4 regions of the Micromonospora taraxaci genome follow, and region 1 is predicted to be linked to each of the others. Evidence: riboswitches for the same ligand, from Rfam matches in the RefSeq annotation. Region 1 holds a riboswitch; each other region holds the start of a gene.
What was found. A riboswitch is a leader RNA that binds a small molecule or an ion and turns the genes downstream of it on or off. The one in region 1 is predicted to bind cyclic di-AMP.
Positions count from the first base shown of each region.

Region 2: linked by a shared signal. The riboswitch ahead of FHU34_RS08960 (coiled-coil domain-containing protein) and the one ahead of FHU34_RS24015 (C39 family peptidase) in region 1 are both predicted to bind cyclic di-AMP.
Region 3: linked by a shared signal. The riboswitch ahead of FHU34_RS30365 (coiled-coil domain-containing protein) and the one ahead of FHU34_RS24015 (C39 family peptidase) in region 1 are both predicted to bind cyclic di-AMP.
Region 4: linked by a shared signal. The riboswitch ahead of FHU34_RS19450 (LysM peptidoglycan-binding domain-containing protein) and the one ahead of FHU34_RS24015 (C39 family peptidase) in region 1 are both predicted to bind cyclic di-AMP.

Region 1 is NZ_VIWZ01000001.1:5,313,274-5,317,722, reverse strand. Features, by position in the region: gene FHU34_RS24030 (acyltransferase family protein) at 1-955, shown strand, start outside; gene FHU34_RS24025 (hypothetical protein) at 1,049-1,435, shown strand; gene FHU34_RS24020 (hypothetical protein) at 1,567-2,337, shown strand; cyclic di-AMP (ydaO/yuaA leader) riboswitch at 2,623-2,764, shown strand; gene FHU34_RS24015 (C39 family peptidase) at 2,997-3,845, shown strand; gene FHU34_RS24010 (alpha/beta fold hydrolase) at 3,991-4,449, shown strand, end outside.
Region 2 is NZ_VIWZ01000001.1:1,879,699-1,884,147, forward strand. Features, by position in the region: gene FHU34_RS08950 (SRPBCC family protein) at 1-341, shown strand, start outside; gene FHU34_RS08955 (hypothetical protein) at 573-1,079, opposite strand; gene FHU34_RS08960 (coiled-coil domain-containing protein) at 1,197-2,261, opposite strand; cyclic di-AMP (ydaO/yuaA leader) riboswitch at 2,266-2,397, opposite strand; gene FHU34_RS08965 (cation diffusion facilitator family transporter) at 2,510-3,427, opposite strand; gene FHU34_RS08970 (HelD family protein) at 3,534-4,449, opposite strand, start outside.
Region 3 is NZ_VIWZ01000002.1:271,481-275,929, forward strand. Features, by position in the region: gene FHU34_RS30360 (carbonic anhydrase) at 1-659, shown strand, start outside; gene FHU34_RS30365 (coiled-coil domain-containing protein) at 749-1,768, opposite strand; cyclic di-AMP (ydaO/yuaA leader) riboswitch at 1,773-1,903, opposite strand; gene FHU34_RS30370 (YibE/F family protein) at 2,070-3,470, opposite strand; gene FHU34_RS30375 (heavy metal translocating P-type ATPase) at 3,781-4,449, shown strand, end outside.
Region 4 is NZ_VIWZ01000001.1:4,192,807-4,197,255, forward strand. Features, by position in the region: gene dinB (DNA polymerase IV) at 1-435, shown strand, start outside; gene FHU34_RS19445 (hypothetical protein) at 560-895, shown strand; gene FHU34_RS19450 (LysM peptidoglycan-binding domain-containing protein) at 984-1,649, opposite strand; cyclic di-AMP (ydaO/yuaA leader) riboswitch at 1,650-1,790, opposite strand; gene htpG (molecular chaperone HtpG) at 2,119-4,047, opposite strand; gene FHU34_RS19460 (SDR family oxidoreductase) at 4,197-4,449, shown strand, end outside.

The DNA of each region.
Region 1 (4,449 bases):
CGTCGGCGACTCCCGGCGCACCTTCTGGCGGCGTCGAGTTGCCAAGATCTACCCGAACCACGTCGTGCTGTGGGGTGCGGCCCTGCTGGTCGCCTGGTGGTTCGCCGATCCGGTCCTGCCGGCGGTCGCGTTGGAGAACCTGCTGCTGTTGCAGGCGTGGGACCCCCGGATGGGCTGGTTCTACAGCGTCAACACGGTGAGCTGGTCGCTCTCCTGCGAGTTCTTCTTCTACCTGTGCCTGCCCCTGGCGCTGCCGCTGCTACGCCGGGCCAGCCCGAAGCTGCTCTGGGTGCTGATCGTCGCGCTGCCGCTGCTGATCCTCGCGCTCTGGCCGGCCCAGCAGTTGGTGCCGGAGGTGAGCCGGTGGTGGTTCACCCAGATCTTCCCGCCCGTACGGTCGCTCGAGTTCTGGTTGGGCGCCGTCGCGGCCGAGCTGATGCGGCGGGGTCTCTGGCGCGGCCCGGGGCTCACCGTCGCCAGCCTGGTCTTCGTGGGCACCTGGGTGGCGGCCGCGCAGTGGATCCGCGCGGAGCTGTGGACGACGCTGCTCGCCGTCGCGTACCTGCTGGTGATCACCGCCGCCGCGGACGCCGACGTGCGGGACAAGCGCTCCCCGTGGCGGTCCCGGCCGCTGGTCTGGCTCGGGGAGGTCTCCTTCGCCTTCTACCTGGTCCACGTCCTGGTGATGACGAGCGTGCTGCGGTGGAGCGGTGACTGGGGGACCGGGTTCACGGGCTGGCGCGGGCCGGCCGTGGTGCTCGGCTTCCTGGCGGTGAACCTGGTCCTCGCCGGGCTGCTGCACCGCTTCGTGGAGACGCCGATGATGCGTCGACTCGCACCGCGCCGCCCAGCTCGTCCGGCGTCCGTCCCCCGCCAACGCGCGGGCGGTCCCGACGCCGCCGGGGAGAGCGGGCAGCAGACCAACGGTCGATCAACGTACGCCGACTCGCGCTGACACCGTCCACCCTGCTCAGTGGGGTTCGGCGCGGCGTGCGACGACACGCCCGTGGTCGGTGCGTCGAGGTCGGCACGACGGTAGCGTGAGGTCGTGCTTCCGGTCGCGTTCACCTGTCCGCTGTGGTGGGTGGCGCGCTGGGCGACGCGGGTGCTGACCAGCCTCGCCGTCGTCGCGGCCCTGGCGCTCGGCGCGGGCCCGGCCTCGGCCGCTGTGCCAACTCCGTTCGCCCTCGGCGCACTCCCGGCGACCTGCCCGTCCACCTCCGCGCAGGGGGCGGTGCACGAGGCGCAGGCGACGACCGAGGAGCCCGTCGAGGAATTCTCCTCGGCGTGGTCGGTCGACCCGCAATCGGCTCCGCCCGGCGACCAGGCCACTGCCCGGACCGGCCCGCTGCCGGTGCGCGCGGCCGGGTCCGACCGGCTGCCCCTGGTCCACGGCCCGAGCAGCCGGGCACCCCGGGCGCCACCCGGGCGCTGAGTCACCGGGACGAGCGTCCCGCCCGCCGCGCCTGTCGACCCACCAGCTCCGCGCCCCACCGGCCCGTGCTCCGCCCTGGCCCGGTGGCGGTGGGGCTCCCCATCGCATCGCTCTCTCCCGAGGTGCCGACCATGGAGACCGCCGTCTTCTACCAGTTCGTGACCGAGGTGCCGCAGGCCGCCGCCATCTGGTCCACCCTGTTCCTGCTGGCCCTGGGCGTACTCGCCCTGCTGGTGGCCCGCCCCGAGCGGGACACACCCTCGGACGACCCGCGCACGGCCGCCCCCACCGCTCGTGAGGTGGCCGCCGCCGAGGCTGCCGACCTGCGCCGGTACGCCGAGGAGGTAGCGGTCGCCGCGACCGGCGCGGCCAGGACCGCGCAGCGGCGACGTGCTGACTGGCTGACCGCTCAGGAGGAGATGGAGCGGGCCTGGTGCGCCTACGACGAGGCGGACACCGCCGCCCGTCGCTTCGCCGGCGCCGAGGCGCTGCCCACCCCGCAGACCCCCCGCACCCCGGCCGAGTACGCCGCCCGCGAGCGCTACCTGCACCGGGCCGCGATGACGGCGTACTGGCGGGGTGACCTGAGCATGGCGCAGCTCGGCGACGTGTTCGCGCACCGGCGCGGCTGGGATCCCCGGCGGCACCCGGTCGAGCAGGAGGTGCTGTTCAGCCGGACGATCCGGGACGCCAGGCTGGCCGACTACCAGGCCGCCGCATCCCGGGAGCGTGCTGCCTGGCGGGACGCGGAACTGGCTGCCGACTCAGCGCGAGCCCTCGCAGCGGAGACCTGCGCGGCGGCGGCCCGGCTGCGACCGAACCCGCTACCCGCGCGCCGGGCGGTGACCGGTGTGTTCCGACCCGCTGTCGTGGCGCGGTGGCGGCCGGCGCGGGCGAGTTGAGCCCGATCCGTGACGTGAGCCGGCTCACGCCGACCGAGAATCGGGCGTCCGGCGCGATCGGCACGATTCTTCCGGTGAATCTGGTCGCATTCTCGGCGGCCTGTCCGGTTGTCGCCCGTAGGCGTCACCGTAACCGCTTGTCCCATCGAGTCACGTCAGCGGCAATACGCGCAGAAATTGCTACGCTATTTCAGGTTTACGCAGGTGGAGCTGGCTTGGCAGGGGTGCGGACGGGCCAGTACTGTCGTCCCGTCCGGTGCGGTAACCGATCGCAAGAGGCGACGCCGCGCCGACCCGCTCAATCGTGATGAACGAACCGGGGACCCACCAGTAAGTCCGGGGTGAATCCGCGAGCCACAGCCCGCGGTAGGGCGATCTTCCCGCCCGAATCCGTCAGCTAACCCGGTAGGCGGTGTCGGAAGGAGTTCCATCCTCGTGCAGCACCTTTCCACCCCTCGGTTGTTCCCTCGCCTCCACGGCGCAGCGGTGCCCCCGCTCATTCGTCCAGTGACGGTGAGCTGACCCCCGGGTCATCGCCTCACCGCCCGGCCACGCCGGGCGTTCCCCTGAGCGGTTCACCATCCGCGGACCACGGTCCGCGCGCTGGCGCCTGCCCGGATACCGGTCCGGTCGCCGGTGTGCCGCTCTCCCCCCGATCCGTGGAGGACCCCGTGAAGCACACCCTGCAGCGTCAGCTCCGCCGTTTCGCCACCGAGCGCCCGTACCAGATCGTTGCCGCCTCCGCCGCGGCCCTCGCGATCGCCACCACCACCGGCGCCCTGCTCACCACCGCCGACGACGCACCCGCCGGCCAGCGCACCGCGACCACCGTCGCCGAGATGCGCAGCGACGTTGCCGCCTCCCGCGGCGAGGTGCGTGAGGCGTCCCCGTCGGCCAGCGCCGCGCCGAGCACCGCCGCCCCGGCCACCAGCGCCGCGTCGCCGGCGGCCAAGGCGAAGGCCAACCCCGACCTCACCCGTAAGCCGACGCCGCCGAAGCCACCCGCGACCAAGGTGCTGGCCTACGACTACGAGGCGCAGAACACGTACTACAACTGCGGCCCGGCGGCCACCCGGAACGCCCTCAGCGCCACCGGTATCGACCGCACCCAGGAGGAGCTCGGCGCCGAGCTGGGCACCACCGAGATGGGCACCAACTCGGCCGAGGACACCACCCGCGTCCTCAACGCCGAGGTGAAGGGTTCCCCGTACCGGACTCGGATGTTCGCCGGCGCCCCCAGCCCGGCCCAGATGGACCGGCTCCAGGCCGACGTCGTCAAGGCCATCACCGACGGCCGTGGCGTGGTCGCGAACGTCGTCGGCGACGCCGTCGACACCAACGGCGGTTACCACTCCTACGGCGGCGGGCACTACATCGCCGTCGTGGGTTACAAGGACAACGGCCGCACCGTGCGGATCGCCGACTCGGCCAACGCGGCCGACCCGTCGTACTGGATCACCACCATCGACCTGGCCAACTGGATCGCCAGCCGGGGCTACTCCGCCTGACCCAGGCACGCTGACCGCCGCGGGCGTCGTCCCCCACAAGGGGGCGGCGCCCGCGGCGTTTTTCGTCGGTGCCGTCAGCGTCGCGCGGGAAGCGGCGTGGATGACGACTCTCGTACCGGGCCGTGAACCGTGGGAGACTGCGGCCGTGGTGGATGAATCGGGTGGTCAAGCCGGTCGCGGGCGGGTCCTGCTGCTCCTGCACGGAATGGGCACGACCGGGGACGTCTGGTTGCCGTGGGCGCCGCTGCTGGAGCAGCGCTGGGCGGGGCGGTGGCTGGCACCGGACCTCGCCGGCCACGGCTGGGCGGAGCCGCTGCCGTCGTACACCTTTGCGGGGTTCGCCGACCGGATAGCGCGCGGCCTGGCGCTCGGCGACCGGCTCGTCGTGCTCGGGCACTCGCTGGGCGGGGTGGTCGGCCTCGCGCTGGCCGCGAACGCCGCCGGGGCGCCCGTGGACGCCGTGGTCGGGCTGGGCATCAAGGCCGTCTGGTCACCCGACGAGCTGGCCCGCGCCGCCGACCTCGCCGCCCGTCCGGTCAGCTGGTTCGCCACCCGCGCCGAGGCGGCACGCCGCTACCTTCGGGTGTCCGGCCTGGCCGGCCTG
Region 2 (4,449 bases), 3.4 Mb from region 1:
TGCCGCCCCGACCTGGTGCGCAGGCCAGCTACACGATCAACGACCGTTTGGCGGCCGGCCCGCTGCACTTCAAGACCACCTACCACGCGGACGTGCTGATCAACGAGGACGACGAGATCGTCATGGTGGCCCGTCAGTGGCCGGCCACCACTGTGCGAAACCAGACCCGGTTGCGCCCCGAGCCGGATGGCCTGGTTCGGATCGACGTTGAGATCACCCTGACCGCGCCGACCCCGCTGTTCCGGTACGCGTTCCGCCAGGCCCGTGCCGCCCACCTCGCCCTGGCCACCCGACTGGGGCCGGCCCTCGAACGCGCCAGCGACCCCCCACCCGCCGCCTGACCCGCCCGCCCGCGCGCCCGCGCCAAGATCCGCGCAATATCCCGGATGTTGCTGCCTCCGACGCTCGGGAGACAGCACTATCCCTGATGTTGCGCGGATCTTGAGGGCGAACACCCGACGCGGCCGCCCGGGAGCGGATCGGCGCGCCCACAGCCGTCAAGGTCACGCTCGATCATGGATGTAGTGGCCTGATGGCGCTCAGGAGACCACTACATCGTGGTTGCAGCGTGATCACGGCGGCGTGGGCACCGGCTTGCGAGCGCTGGTCGTTCGGGCGGCGTGCCGGCGTCCCCACGGCTTGTAGGTGGACAGCACCGTCGCGATGATCATGAGGGTGGTCGACACCGCGGGCGCGATCACCAGGTCGGCGCGATCCCGTGCGGGCAGGGCGGCGCCCAACGCTCCGGCGTGCCGCAGGTTCGGGGTGAGCAGGAACAGCACCAGCCCGACCATCATCGTGGTGATCACGAGCTTGACCAGCACCCACCGGTAGCGCAGGAGGCCCCACGGGGTGAGCAGCGCGCTGACGACACCGATCAGCCAGACCAGGACGCTCAGCGGTGCGAACAGGACGGTGCCGACCACCGCACCGACCGGGTAGAAGACGGCCGGGTCGGCGCCCCGCTGTACGGCGATGCCGAGGGTGAGCAGCACCAGGTCCGCGCCGAGCCAGCCCAGCGAGGTGACCAGGTGCAGGGTGAGCAGTGCCTTGCGGGCGGTGGGTGGGATCCGAGGCATACCGCGATGCTGCCCGCCGACAGTGGCCGGGTCGTCCGACGACCGGCGACATCGGGTGTACGCCCCGCGACGTAGCCGTGGCCGGTGCCCCTCGACGGGGGCACCGGCCACGAGTGGTCAGTAGACCGACAGGTGCACGTGGTTGGTGTGGTCGCTGGACGGGTCGCCACCCGCCCCGCTGTACGACTTCCATCCGCTGCTGGGCAGCCAGATCTGCCTGTACCAGATCACGTACAGCACGGCGAGCCGGTCGGCGTTGCGGATGAAGTACGCGGCCAGGTTGTTGCCGTACGTCTTGTCGCCGCCGGTGGCGTCGCCGCCGAAGCCACCCTTCTGGGCGGCGAAGTCGCAGGCCCGACCCTTCGGGTGCTCACCGGAGCCGCTGGGGCGGTGGCAGGAGACGTACCGGGTGAAGCCGGCGGCCTTGGCCTGGTTGAGGGCGTGCAGGGTGCGCGGGGTGATGCAGCCGCTGGCCGGCGTGGGGTCGTCGACGTTGCACGACTCCTTCGGCCAGGAGCCGTCGGAGTTGCGCGGAGCGGCCTTCGCGTTGCTGGTGGAGGTGCCCCGGTTGGAGTCCGTGTCGGCGGTGGTCTGCGGCTTCGGGGTGGTGGCGACGGTCAGGGCCCGCTCGGCCTGCTCCTTGCGCTTGGCCATCACCGCGACCTGCTTGCGCTGTTCGTTGATCTCACCGTCCAGGGCGACCCGGGTGCGGTTGGCCTGCTCCTTGCTGGTGAGGAGGTCGCGCAGCACCCGGTCCTCGTTGGCGGCCACCGCGTCCAGGGAGGCGGCCCGGTCCATGAAGCCTTCCGGGGTGTTGCTGTTGAGCAGCGCCGAGATCGTGCTGAGTCGTCCGGTGCGGTACGCGACGCCGGCGATCTCGCCGACCTTGCCGCTGCGCTGGTCGAGTTCGACCTCGAGGGTCTTCAGTTGGGTGGTGAGCTGCTGCTGCCGCTGCACGGAGGAGTCCAGGGCGCGCTTGGCGTCCAGGTAGCCCTTGCTGGCGGCCTCCAATTGGGCTCGGAGTGCCGGGGTGCCGCCCTCTTCGTCGGAGTCGGGTGCGGCGGCCCGCTGGCCGGTCGGGGGAGCGGCCGAGGCGGTGCCGGCCGGGAGCGCGACGCCGAGAGCGAGCATCGCGACGATCAGGGCCGCCAGTTTGGCGGCAGGTGGTCGTGCTGGTGCCACTGCGCAGTCCTTCCGTCAGCCGCCGACCGGGTTAGCTGACGGGTTCGGGACGGAAGATCCCTACCGCTGACGCGGATGCACCCCAGGAACGTGGTTCCCCGGTTCGCCCGTGCGGGCGATTAGGCGACGACCACCACCGGCGCCGGGAGGCGCCGCCTGGTGGCGGCCGGGACAGAGCCTACCGGTACTGGTGGGGCGGCTGCAGCGAATGTGACGGACGGTGAGTGCGTCCTCACGCGGGACTCACCTCACCACTCGATGGAGCCGCACGCCCCGGACGCGGCACCCGGTTCGATCTGCAACGTCGCGTGCTCGATTCGGAAGTCGTTGTGCAGGGCCGTACGCGCTGCGGTGAGCACCGCGCCGACCTCTGCGCCGGGCTCCATGGTGAGGTGTGCGGAGGCCACGTCCATGCCCGAGGTGAGCGTCCAGACGTGCAGGTCGTGCACCTCGACCACGCCGGGAACGGCGGCCAGCCGGTCGTGCACGGCGGTCACCTGGAGGTGTTCCGGTGCGGCCTGCACCAGGATGCGGATGGCTGCCCGGGCCAGCCGCCAGGTGCGTGGCAGGATGAACACGCCGATGGCGACGGCGACGAGCGGGTCGGCCCACCACCAGTCGGTGACGGTGATGAGCAGCGCCGCGCCGATCACGCCGACCGAGCCGAGCAGGTCGCCGAGCACCTCCAGGTAGGCGCCCTGGATGTTGATGCTCTCCCGGGCCCCGGTGCGGAGGAGGGCGAAGGCGACGATGTTGGCGAGCAGGCCGAGGACGGCCACCACGAGCATCGGACCGGTGATGACCTCGTGCGGGTCGCCGAAGCGGCGGATCGCCTCGATCACCACGTAGACCGCGACGCCGGAGAGCAGGACGGCGTTGGCCAGTGCGGCGAGCACCTCGAGTCGGTAGAGCCCGAAGGTGCGCTGCGGGTCGCCGGTGGCCCGCCGGGTCGCGGTGATCGCGGCGAGCGCCATGCCGATGCCGAGCACGTCGGTGAACATGTGCCCGGCGTCGGAGAGCAGGGCGAGCGACCCGGTGTGCAGGGCGGTGACCGCCTCGACCACCATCAGGGTGGCGAGCAGCCCGAATGCCGCCCAGAGTCGACCCCGGTGCTGGTATGCGGCATTGGCGACGGACCCGTGGTGGTGGTCATGACCTGCGCCCACGTGAATTACCTTCCGCCGCCGTCCGAGGTCCGGTCCAATGTATGTTCACATCGCAATGTGTGCAAGTGTACGGGTCGCGCCTCCCACCGGTGGCCGCTCGGACAGGTCAGCCGGTGGGGTCGATGGTGGTGAGTCGCTGGGTGGCCCGGGACAGCGCCACGTACAGGGTGCGTACCCCGGCACCCGGATCCGCCCGGATCTCGCTCGGGGCGACCAGCACGACTCCGTCGTACTCCATGCCCTTGGCCTCCAGGCTGGTGACCACCTGCAACCTCGGCGCGTCCAGCGCGTCGAGCCAACCGGCGACCTCGTCCCGACGCGGCACCGGCGTGATCACGCCGACCGTGCCCTCCACCTCGGCCAGCAGGTCGGCGGCGGCCTTCACGGTCGCGGTCTCCAACCCCGTCGCGGGCACCACCAACTCGACCGGATCGACGCCGGTGGACCGGACGGCGGTCGGCAGCGGCAGGTCCGGGTAGAGCCGACGGATCTCCGCCGCCGCCACCGCGAAGATCTCCGAGGAGTTGCGGTAGTTGGTGGTGAGCGTGAAGTCGTGCCGCTTGCGCCGGCCCAACGCCTGGTCCCGGGCCCGGTCCAACTCGTCGGGGTCGCCGGTCCACGCGGTCTGCGCCGGGTCACCCACCACCGTCCAGGAGGCCAGCCGACCACGACGGCCGATCATCCGCCACTGCATCGGTGAGACGTCCTGCGCCTCGTCGACCACCACGTGCGCGTAGTCCCGGTAGTCCTCTGGGCGCTCCCGAGCCGCCGCGCGGGCGGCCCGCTGCCGGTCGGCGGCGGTGCTCAGCTCGCGTACGCCGCCAGCCAGCTGGAACGGGTCGCGACGGGCCCGGGCCGGCTGCACCGGCTTACCGAGTAGCGCGTCCAACTCGTCCAGCAGCGCGATGTCGGCGATGGTCAGCCCGGTCGAGTCCAGATCCCGGTACGCGGTGGTGAGCAGCCGGATCTCCGCGTTGGAGAGGATCCCCCCGGCGTACCGGCGCAGCCGGTCCGGCTGCGCC
Region 3 (4,449 bases), on a different contig from region 1:
GGGCACCCGCGCCGAGCGAGCCGGCTCGGGCGTACACCGAGTTGGTCGCCGGCAACAGGCGCTTCGTCGACGGCGCTCCTCGCCACCCCAACCAGGACGCCGGGCACCGGGCCGCCGTGGCCGACGGGCAGCACCCGTTCGCGGTGATCGTCGGCTGCTCCGACTCACGGCTGGCCGCCGAGATCATCTTCGACCGCGGGCTGGGTGACCTGTTCGTGGTCCGGACCGCCGGCCACACCGCCGGCCCGGAGGTGCTCGGCAGCGTGGAGTACGCGGTGACAGTGCTCGGTACCCCGCTCGTGGTGGTGCTCGGTCACGACTCGTGCGGCGCGGTGCAGGCGGCCCGGGAGGCCGCCGCGACCGGCACCCGACCGCCGGGGCACCTGCCCGCGGTGGTCGACGCCGTGCTGCCCAGCCTGCGCCGGGCCGAGGCCGAGGGTGTGCAGGACATCGACGGCATCGTCGACGTCCACATCGCACAGACCGTCGAGACGTTGCTCGGCCAGTCGCCCGTGCTGGCCGGTGCGGTGGCGCAGGGGCGGTGCGCGGTGGTGGGTGTGTCGTACCGGCTCGCCGCTGGAGAGGTGCGCGCGGTGGCCGCCGTGCCGGCCGGCCTCACGACGCTCGACGCCGACCCGGCAGCGCCCGCCGCGGCCTGACACGACGAGGGCCGCGCGTTTCGGGGCCTGACGCGAGACGAGGGCCGCTCCGCGCGACGCGGAACGGCCCTCGACGAATGTCCTGCGGGTCAGAGCAGCGACATGTGGACGTGGTCGGTGTGGTTCGACGGCCCGCTGTACGAACTCCAACCGGTCGCCGGGAACCAGATCTGCCGGTTCCAGATGACGTAGTAGATGCCCAGCCGGTCGGCGTTACGGATGAGGAAGGCGGCGACGTTGTTGCCGTACTTCCGGGTGTCGTCGTTGTGCCACGGGGCGAAGCCGCTCTTCTGCAACGACCAGTCGCAGGCGCGGCCCTTCGGGTGCTCCCACGGCCCACCGGAGCGGTAGCAGCCGACGAACCGGTTGAAGCCGGCCGCCTTGACCTCCTTGTACGCGTGCAGCGTGCGGGGCGTGACGCAGCCGGACGTGGTCGGGTCCTTCTCGCTGCACGACTGCGGCTTCCAGTCACCGTCGGCGGTGCGACCCGGGCCGATCTTGGCGACCTTCGAGGTGGCGTCGACCAGGCCGCCGGTGAAGCCCTTGCCGCCGACGAGGGAGAGCGCCTTGTCCGCCTCGCTCTTGCGCTTGGCCATCAGGGCGGTCTGCTTCTGCTGCTCGCGGACCTCCGCGTCGAGAAGTAGCTTGGCCTGCTCGGCGCGGGCCTTCACCGCGTTGACCTCGGCGAGCTTCTTCTCGTTGACCATGTTCATCTCGTCGAGCAGCGAGGCCCGCTGGACGAACGCGTCGGGAGCCTTGCTCTCCAGCAGCATCGCGAGCGCGCCGATCCGGCCGGTCCGGTACGACTGGGCGGCGATCTGCCCGACCTGGGGGGCCAGCGCGTCCAGGTCGGCCCGGGCCCGATCGACCTGCTGCGTCAGCTCGCTCTGCCGCTTCTTGGACTTGTCCAGTTGGGACTTGGCGGCGGAGTAGTCGCGGTTGGCCTGCTCGATGACGTCGGTGAGCAGCTTTGGCTCGCCGTCCTCCTCGTGCCCGGACGGGGTGGGAGTCGTCGGGGCGGCGTGGGCCGGGAGGGGCCCGGCGAGCACGGTGAGTGCGGCGATCACGGCCACCACGGGTGTCAACCAGCGGCGTAGGGGTGCCGTCACAATGTTCCCTTCCGTCGACCGCCGACCGGGTTAGCTGACGGGTTCGGGGCGGAAGTGGCCCCTACCGCTGACGCGGATTCACCCCACGTACCTGGGTCCCCGGCTCGCCGGTTGGCGATTGGGCGGTGGCACCGCAGACGCCGCTTCGCGCCTTCATCGGTGACCGGCAGCGAGGTTACCCGAGAGTCGACCGGGTGAGCTACGCCTGGATGCCGACCAAAAGTGTCATTTCGCCATAGCGTTGAGTGACCAGTGACGCGGTTCTCAGGGTGGAGGCCCGATCTGGTCACGCTGAGGAGTGTCACCATGTCGTATCCGTGCTCCTGTTCGGCTCCGGCCACCGGTCGGCGGCGGTAGATGGGGGTGGAGTCCGCGTCGGGTCCGACTCGTCGGGGTGACCCGTTCGCGGTGAGATCAGTGCGGCCAGTGCCTCCGCCCGGTCCGTCTGCGGTCGCGGGGCGGAAGCGTCGGCGGGCGACGTGGCGTCGGTGCGACCGGCGGCGGGCGACAGAGCGTCGGTGCGACCGGCGGCGGTCACCACCGCCGCCAGTCCGGTGGTCAGCGGCACGGCGGCGATCAGGCCGAGGGTGGCGACCGCGCTGCGGACGATCTCCTGGGCGAGGAACTCGCTGGTGAGGATCTGCCCGATCGGCCGCGCGTCCGCGGTGAGCAGGAGCAACAGCGGCAGCGACGCGCCCGCGTACGCCAGCACGATGGTGTTGACAGTGGACGCGATGTGCGCCCGACCGACCCGGGTTGCCGCGCGGTACAGCTGCAACCGGGTCAGGCCGGGGTTGGCGTGCGCCAGTTCGGTGACGGTGGCCGCCTGGGTGACTGTCACGTCGTCGAGCACCCCGAGCGATCCGATGATGATTCCGGCGAGCAGCAGGCCGTGCAGGTCCACGTCGCCCTGGAACATCGACAGGGTGGTGGCTTCCTCGCTGCCGAAGCCGGTGAGGTGGGTCGCGGCGGTGGCGACGGTGGCGAGCACGCCGGTCAACACCAGGCTGCCCAGGGTGCCGAGCACCGCTACCGAGGTCTGTGCGCTGACCCCGTGTGTCAGGTAGAGCACCACGAACATGATCAGGGCGGCGCCGACCACCGCCACCAGCAGGGGTGACTTCCCCGCGCCGATACCCGGCAGTACGAAGGTGAGCAGGATGGCGAAGCTGGCGGCCAGCCCGGCGAGCGCGGCGAGACCCCGCCACCGACCGAACGCGACGATCGCGGCGGCGAAGACGACGGCCAACCACAGCATCGGGGTGCCCCGCTGGTGCTCGGCGACGTTCCAGTTGCTGATGGTGGGATCGGTGGGGTCGGTCAGCTCGACCAGGATGACCTCGTCGCCGACCTCCACCCGGGGTGCGCCCGGCCCGTCGGGCACCGGCGTCTCGACCTGCTGTCCGGCCGACGGCCCGTCGTCCACGCGGACGTCGACAGTGCCGCAGCGCCCGTCGCCGACGCGCGGTGTGCCCTCGGGGCTCGACGGCGACGGCGGGCACGGCTCCATCACCACCCGGGTCACAGTGCCGCTGTAGCGCGGCACGTCCGCCCCGCCGTCGGACTGTGGTGACCCGCCGCGCGGCCAGAGGAGCACGGCCGCGATGACGGTGGCGACGAAGAGAGGCACCACGGTCATGACGAGGATCCGTCGCACCCGGGGCGGGGCGGACGGAGCGGGACGGGCGTGGTCGGAACCCAAGGTGAGACTCCCAACGATCCGGTGCGGGGTACGTGTCAGTGGGCCGGTCGGTTCACCGTCACTGCGGAAACGTGGTGGGGGAACGCGATGGTTCGCCGGCTGACGACCGCTCGGTCACGGACGGTAGGGTCGGACCCGACCGGCCAGCCGCGACACCACCGCGCGCTGGCGCGGGTGCCCGTTCGTGCCTCGGTCTGCCGGGGGTCATCGTGGGAAATGCTAACCAGCACGGTCGGGGGATGCAGGTCGTGACGGAGTGTCGGTGGTGGAACCGCCCGCGTGGCGGTTCCCGGACCGGCATCGTGGAGACATGCCCGTGCCGTCACCGCCCGACCCCGGCCAGCACGCCCCGGCCGCGTCACCGCAGCACGACAAGCACGCCGGGCACGACAAGCACGCCGGGCACGATCCCGAGATGTTCCGTCGGCGCTTCTGGATCTGTCTGGCTCTCACGGTCCCGGTGGTCCTGACCAGCCACCTGGTGTGGGATCAGTTGGGCCTGGGTTGGGACGTACCCGGCCGCTCGTGGGTGGGCCCGGTGCTCGGCTCGGTGGTGTTCTGGTGGGGCGGCTGGCCGTTCCTCGTGGGTGTGGTGCGGGAGGTGCGGGACCGCGCGCCCGGGATGATGCTGCTGGTCGCGATGGCGATCACCGTCGCCTACGCCGCGTCCCTGGCGACCAGCGTGGGCGCCTTCGACCTGGACTTCTGGTGGGAGTTGGCCGCCCTGGTCACCATCATGCTGCTCGGCCACTGGCAGGAGATGAAGGCCATCGGGCAGGCCCGGGGAGCGCTCGCGGCGCTGGCCGCGCTGCTGCCGGACGAGACCGAGCGCGTCGCGGCGGACGGACAGGTCGAGGCGGTGGCGGTGTCCGACCTGCGGGTCGGTGACGTAGTGCTGGTCCGCCCGGGCGGTCGGGTGCCGGCGGATGGCCGCATCGTCGACGGTGACGCCGAGTTGGACGAGTCGATGATCACCGGT
Region 4 (4,449 bases), 1.1 Mb from region 1:
CCGCGCGCCCCGGCGGAACTGGACGCCATCCTCGCCGGTCTGGTCGACCGGGTCACCCGGCGGATGCGCGCGGCCGGGCGGTCCGGTCGCACTGTGGTGCTGCGGCTGCGCTTCGGCGACTACAGCCGGGCGACCCGCTCGCACACCATCGGCAAGGCGACAGCGGACACGACGCCGCTGCTCGCCGCCGCGCGCGCATTGCTGCGGGCGGCCCAGTCCGAGATCGACAGTCGTGGTGTCACGCTGATCGGTGTGTCGGTGGGCAACCTGGACGACAGTCCGGTGCAGCCGGAGTTGCCGTTCCACCGCGACCCGGGCGCGGAGTTGGACGCCGCTGTCGACGCGGTCCGCGACCGGTTCGGCTCGACGGCGCTCACCCGTGCGGTCCTGCTCGGCCGGGAGCCGGGTGTCGAGATGCCGCTGCTGCCGGATTGACCGATCTGCGTGCGGTGTCCACGCGCGGAGTTGCGACAGGAGACACATCACAGCAGGTCGGCGGTTTAGCCGGCAGCCGACGGGTGACCCTTGGGGGGTACAGCCTGACAAGGGGGGACCCACCATGTCCGAGGACACCAGCAACCGAGCGAGCCGCGGCGCCGAGCGCCCGCACGACGTGACCGACCCGCTGCTCTGGCAACTGGCGATCGACGTGTTGAGCGCCCACGAGCCGGACGACGAGGGTCACTGCCGCAATCTCCAGTGCGCCGGGCAGGCCTGGCCCTGCGCTGCCCGTCAGGGCGCCGAGCATTCGCTGCGTCTGTCCCGCGGCGGGTCTGACTCCGTCGAGGTGACCGTCGACGGCGGGACCGATCTGGCATCGACCTCTCGCTGGGGTCGCAACGCCGGCCCGGTGGCGTCGCGTCGAGCGCCGAAGGCGTCCGCCTCGGCGGCGTGACTCGAACCCGGCCCGGCACTCGGGCTGACCAGCACCGAACACACGAACGCTCGGCCGATGACCCGGCCGAGCGTTCGTGTGCCGTCCGTCAGAGGCTGAGCTTCTGACCGGGGAAGATCAGACCCGGGTCGGCCCCGATCAGCTTCCGGTTGTGTTCGTACAGCGCCTGCCAGCCGCCGGACACCCGACGGGCGTCGGCGATCTCCGACAGGGTGTCGCCCGGCTTGACCAGGTACGTCTGGCCGCCGGCCGGCGCCGCGGTGCGTTCATGGTTGCGGGTCGCCGGCTGCTCGCCGCGCGACGGCCGCTCCTGCCGCTCGGTGGGCTTCGCGGTGGACTTCGTCGACTTCGCGGTGGACTTGGTCGACTTCGTGCCGGAGCCTCCCGACGAGCCGCCCTTCTTGCCGCAGGTCGGCCAGGCACCGATGCCCTGCCCGTCGAGCACCTTCTCGGCGATGGCGATCTGCTCGCCACGGCTGGCCAGGTCGGCGCGGGCGGCGTACTTCTTGCCGCCGTAACCGGCCCAGGTGCTCTGCGAGAACTGCAGGCCACCGAAGTAGCCGTTGCCGGTATTGATCTTCCAGTTACCGCCGGACTCGCACTTGGCGATCGCGTCCCAGTTGACTCCGGCCTGCGCCGGGGCGGCCGGGCCGAAGAGGGCGACAGCGCCGGTGACGGCACCGACGGCCAGGGTGCCGACGGCGAGGCGGCGGGTGGTGACCCGTCGATGACGGGGCGTGTGAACAGACGTCATGTGAGCTTCCTCCACGCCGGCGAGGTGAGCTGTCGGGTTCGGGCCGAGGAGCCCGGCCGCACGGTGGCGGCTTCACCCCGAGGTGACGTGCACCGAGGAACGTGTGGGTCCCCCGCTCCTGCCCGGGTGACTGGGTTCCGACGGCCGGGGGCAGGATTTGGCGTTGCCGGCCGCGGTGTCCGCAGTGGCGAACCCGACCGACGTTAGGCACGTTCGGTGACGATCGCCCAACCCCTGTGAAGTTCTTCACCGGGGTACGCGGGGCGCCGTCCGCAGCGGTTGCGGCCGGCCGGACACTGTGCAGAGAGCACTGTGGACCGGTACCGATCAGGCCTCGTGACGCAGCCAGGCCACGGTGTAGCACCGAGCGACTCGACGTGTCCGTTGGTGATCGGATGCACGACGCCGGTACGCCGAACCGGCCGGCGGGTCCCTGGTCGGGTGGCCCGCCGGCCGGGAGGTCGACCGTCTACAGAGTGCGCGCCAGCCGGTCGGCGAGCGTCCGGGTGAAGCGGGCCGGGTCGGTCAGCTCACCGCCCTCGGCGAGCACGGCCAGGCCGTAGAGCAGCTCGGCGGTCTCGGTCAGGGCCGCCTGGTCGCTCCCCTGCTCGTGGGCCTTGCGCAGCCCGGAGACCAGCGGGTGCCCGGGGTTGATCTCCAGGATCCGCTTGGTCGGGGGCACCTCGTGCCCCATGGCCCGGTACATCTTCTCCAGGGTCGGCGTGAGGTCGTGGGCGTCGCCGACGACGCAGGCCGGTGAGGTGGTCAGTCGCGACGACAGCCGGACCTCCCGGACGCTGTCGGTCAGCGTGGTGCCGAGCCAGCCGAGCAGGCCGGCGAACTCCTGCCGCTGCTGCTCGCGCTCGGCCTCGGCCTGCCGCTTCTCCTCGTCGGTGTCCAGGTCGATCTCGCCCTTGGCGATCGAGCGCAGCGTCTTGCCGTCGTACGCGCCGACCCGCTCGACCCACACCTCGTCGACCTGGTCGGTGAGCAGCAGCACCTCGTGACCCTTGGCCCGGAAGGCCTCGAGGTGCGGCGAGTTCTCGATGGCGGCCCGGGACTCACCGGTGGCGTACCAGATGTCGCTCTGGCCGTCCTTCATCCGCGAGACGTAACCGGCCAGGTCGGTGGGCTCGGTCGCGTCGTGGGTGGAGGCGACGGAGAGGATGTCCAGCAGGGTGTCGCGGTTGTCGGTGTCGTCGATCAGCCCTTCCTTGACCACCGCGCCGAACTCGGTCCAGAAGGTGCGGTAGCGCTCGGCGTGGTTGGCCTTCAGGTCCTTCACCGTGGCGAGGACCTTCTTGACCAGGCGGCGACGGACGATCTGGATCTGCCGGTCCTGCTGGAGGATCTCCCGGGAGATGTTGAGCGACAGGTCGTGCGCGTCGACCACACCCTTGACGAAGCGCAGGTAGGTCGGGACGAGCGCCTCGCAGTCGTCCATTATGAAGACACGCTTGACGTAGAGCTGCACACCTCGGCGACCCTGCGGGGAGAACAGGTCCAGTGGGGCGTGGCTGGGCAGGAACAGCAGCGCCTCGTACTCGAAGGTGCCCTCGCCCTTCATGTGCACGACCTCGAGCGGGTCGGCCCAGTCGTGGCTGACGTGCTTGTAGAACTCGTTGTACTCGGCGGCGTCGACCTCGTCGCGGGGCCGCGCCCAGAGCGCCTTCATCGAGTTGAGGGTCTGCACCTCGCTGGTGGCGGCCTCGCCGTCGGCGCCGGGGCGTTCGACGGTCATCCGGATCGGCCAGGCGATGAAGTCGGAGTAGCGCTTGACGATGTCGCGGACGGTCCACTCTGCGGTGTAGTCGTGCAGGTTGTCCTCGGTGTCGGCCGGCTTGAGGTGCAGGGTCACAGTGGTGCCCTGCGGGGCCTCGTCCACCGCCTCGATCGAGTACGTGCCCTCGCCGGTGGACTCCCAGCGGGTGCCGCCGGTCTCGCCGGCCTTGCGGGTGACCAGGGTGACCCGGTCGGCGACCATGAACGCGGCGTAGAAGCCGACGCCGAACTGGCCGATCAGGTCCTGCGAGGCGCGCGCGTCGGCGGATTCCCGCAGTTGGCGCAGCAGCTCGGCGGTGCCCGACTTGGCGATGGTGCCGATCAACTGGACGACCTCGTCGCGGGTCATCCCGATGCCGTTGTCCCGCACGCTGAGGGTGCGGGCGTCCTTGTCGACCTCGATCGTCACGTGCAGGTCGTCGGTGTCGGCGACGAGGTCCTTGTCGACGAGAGTGGCCAGCCGCAGCTTGTCCAGGGCGTCGGAGGCGTTCGAGATGAGCTCCCGCAGGAAGACGTCCTTGTTCGAATAGATCGAGTGGACCACCAACTGGAGGAGCTGACGCGCCTCGGCCTGGAACTCCAACGTTTCGGCCTGGTTGCTCACACCGTCTCCCATCTCGGCTCGTGCGGGGTTTCGCGGAAAGGATACGAGTCGTCACGGGCCGGGGTGCCGCCGCGTCCGGGTCGCATTCCCGATTGAGGGGGGCGTCGGTGTGAGATGGCTGACTTTGGTTAGCAGAAGTCAGGTGGGATAGCGTGACCGCCATGAAGATCTCTGGAAGCACCGCCCTCGTCACCGGCGCCAACCGTGGCCTCGGCCGCCACCTGGCCGCCGAACTCCTCGCCCGTGGCGCCACCGTCTACGCCGGCGCGCGCAACCCGGACGCCGTGGACCTCCCCGGCGTGACGCCGGTGCGCCTGGACATCACCGACCCCGCCTCGGTGGCCGCCGCCGCCGAGCTTGCCGGCGGCGTGAACCTGCTGATCAACAACGCGGGCATCGACACCCGGACCGACC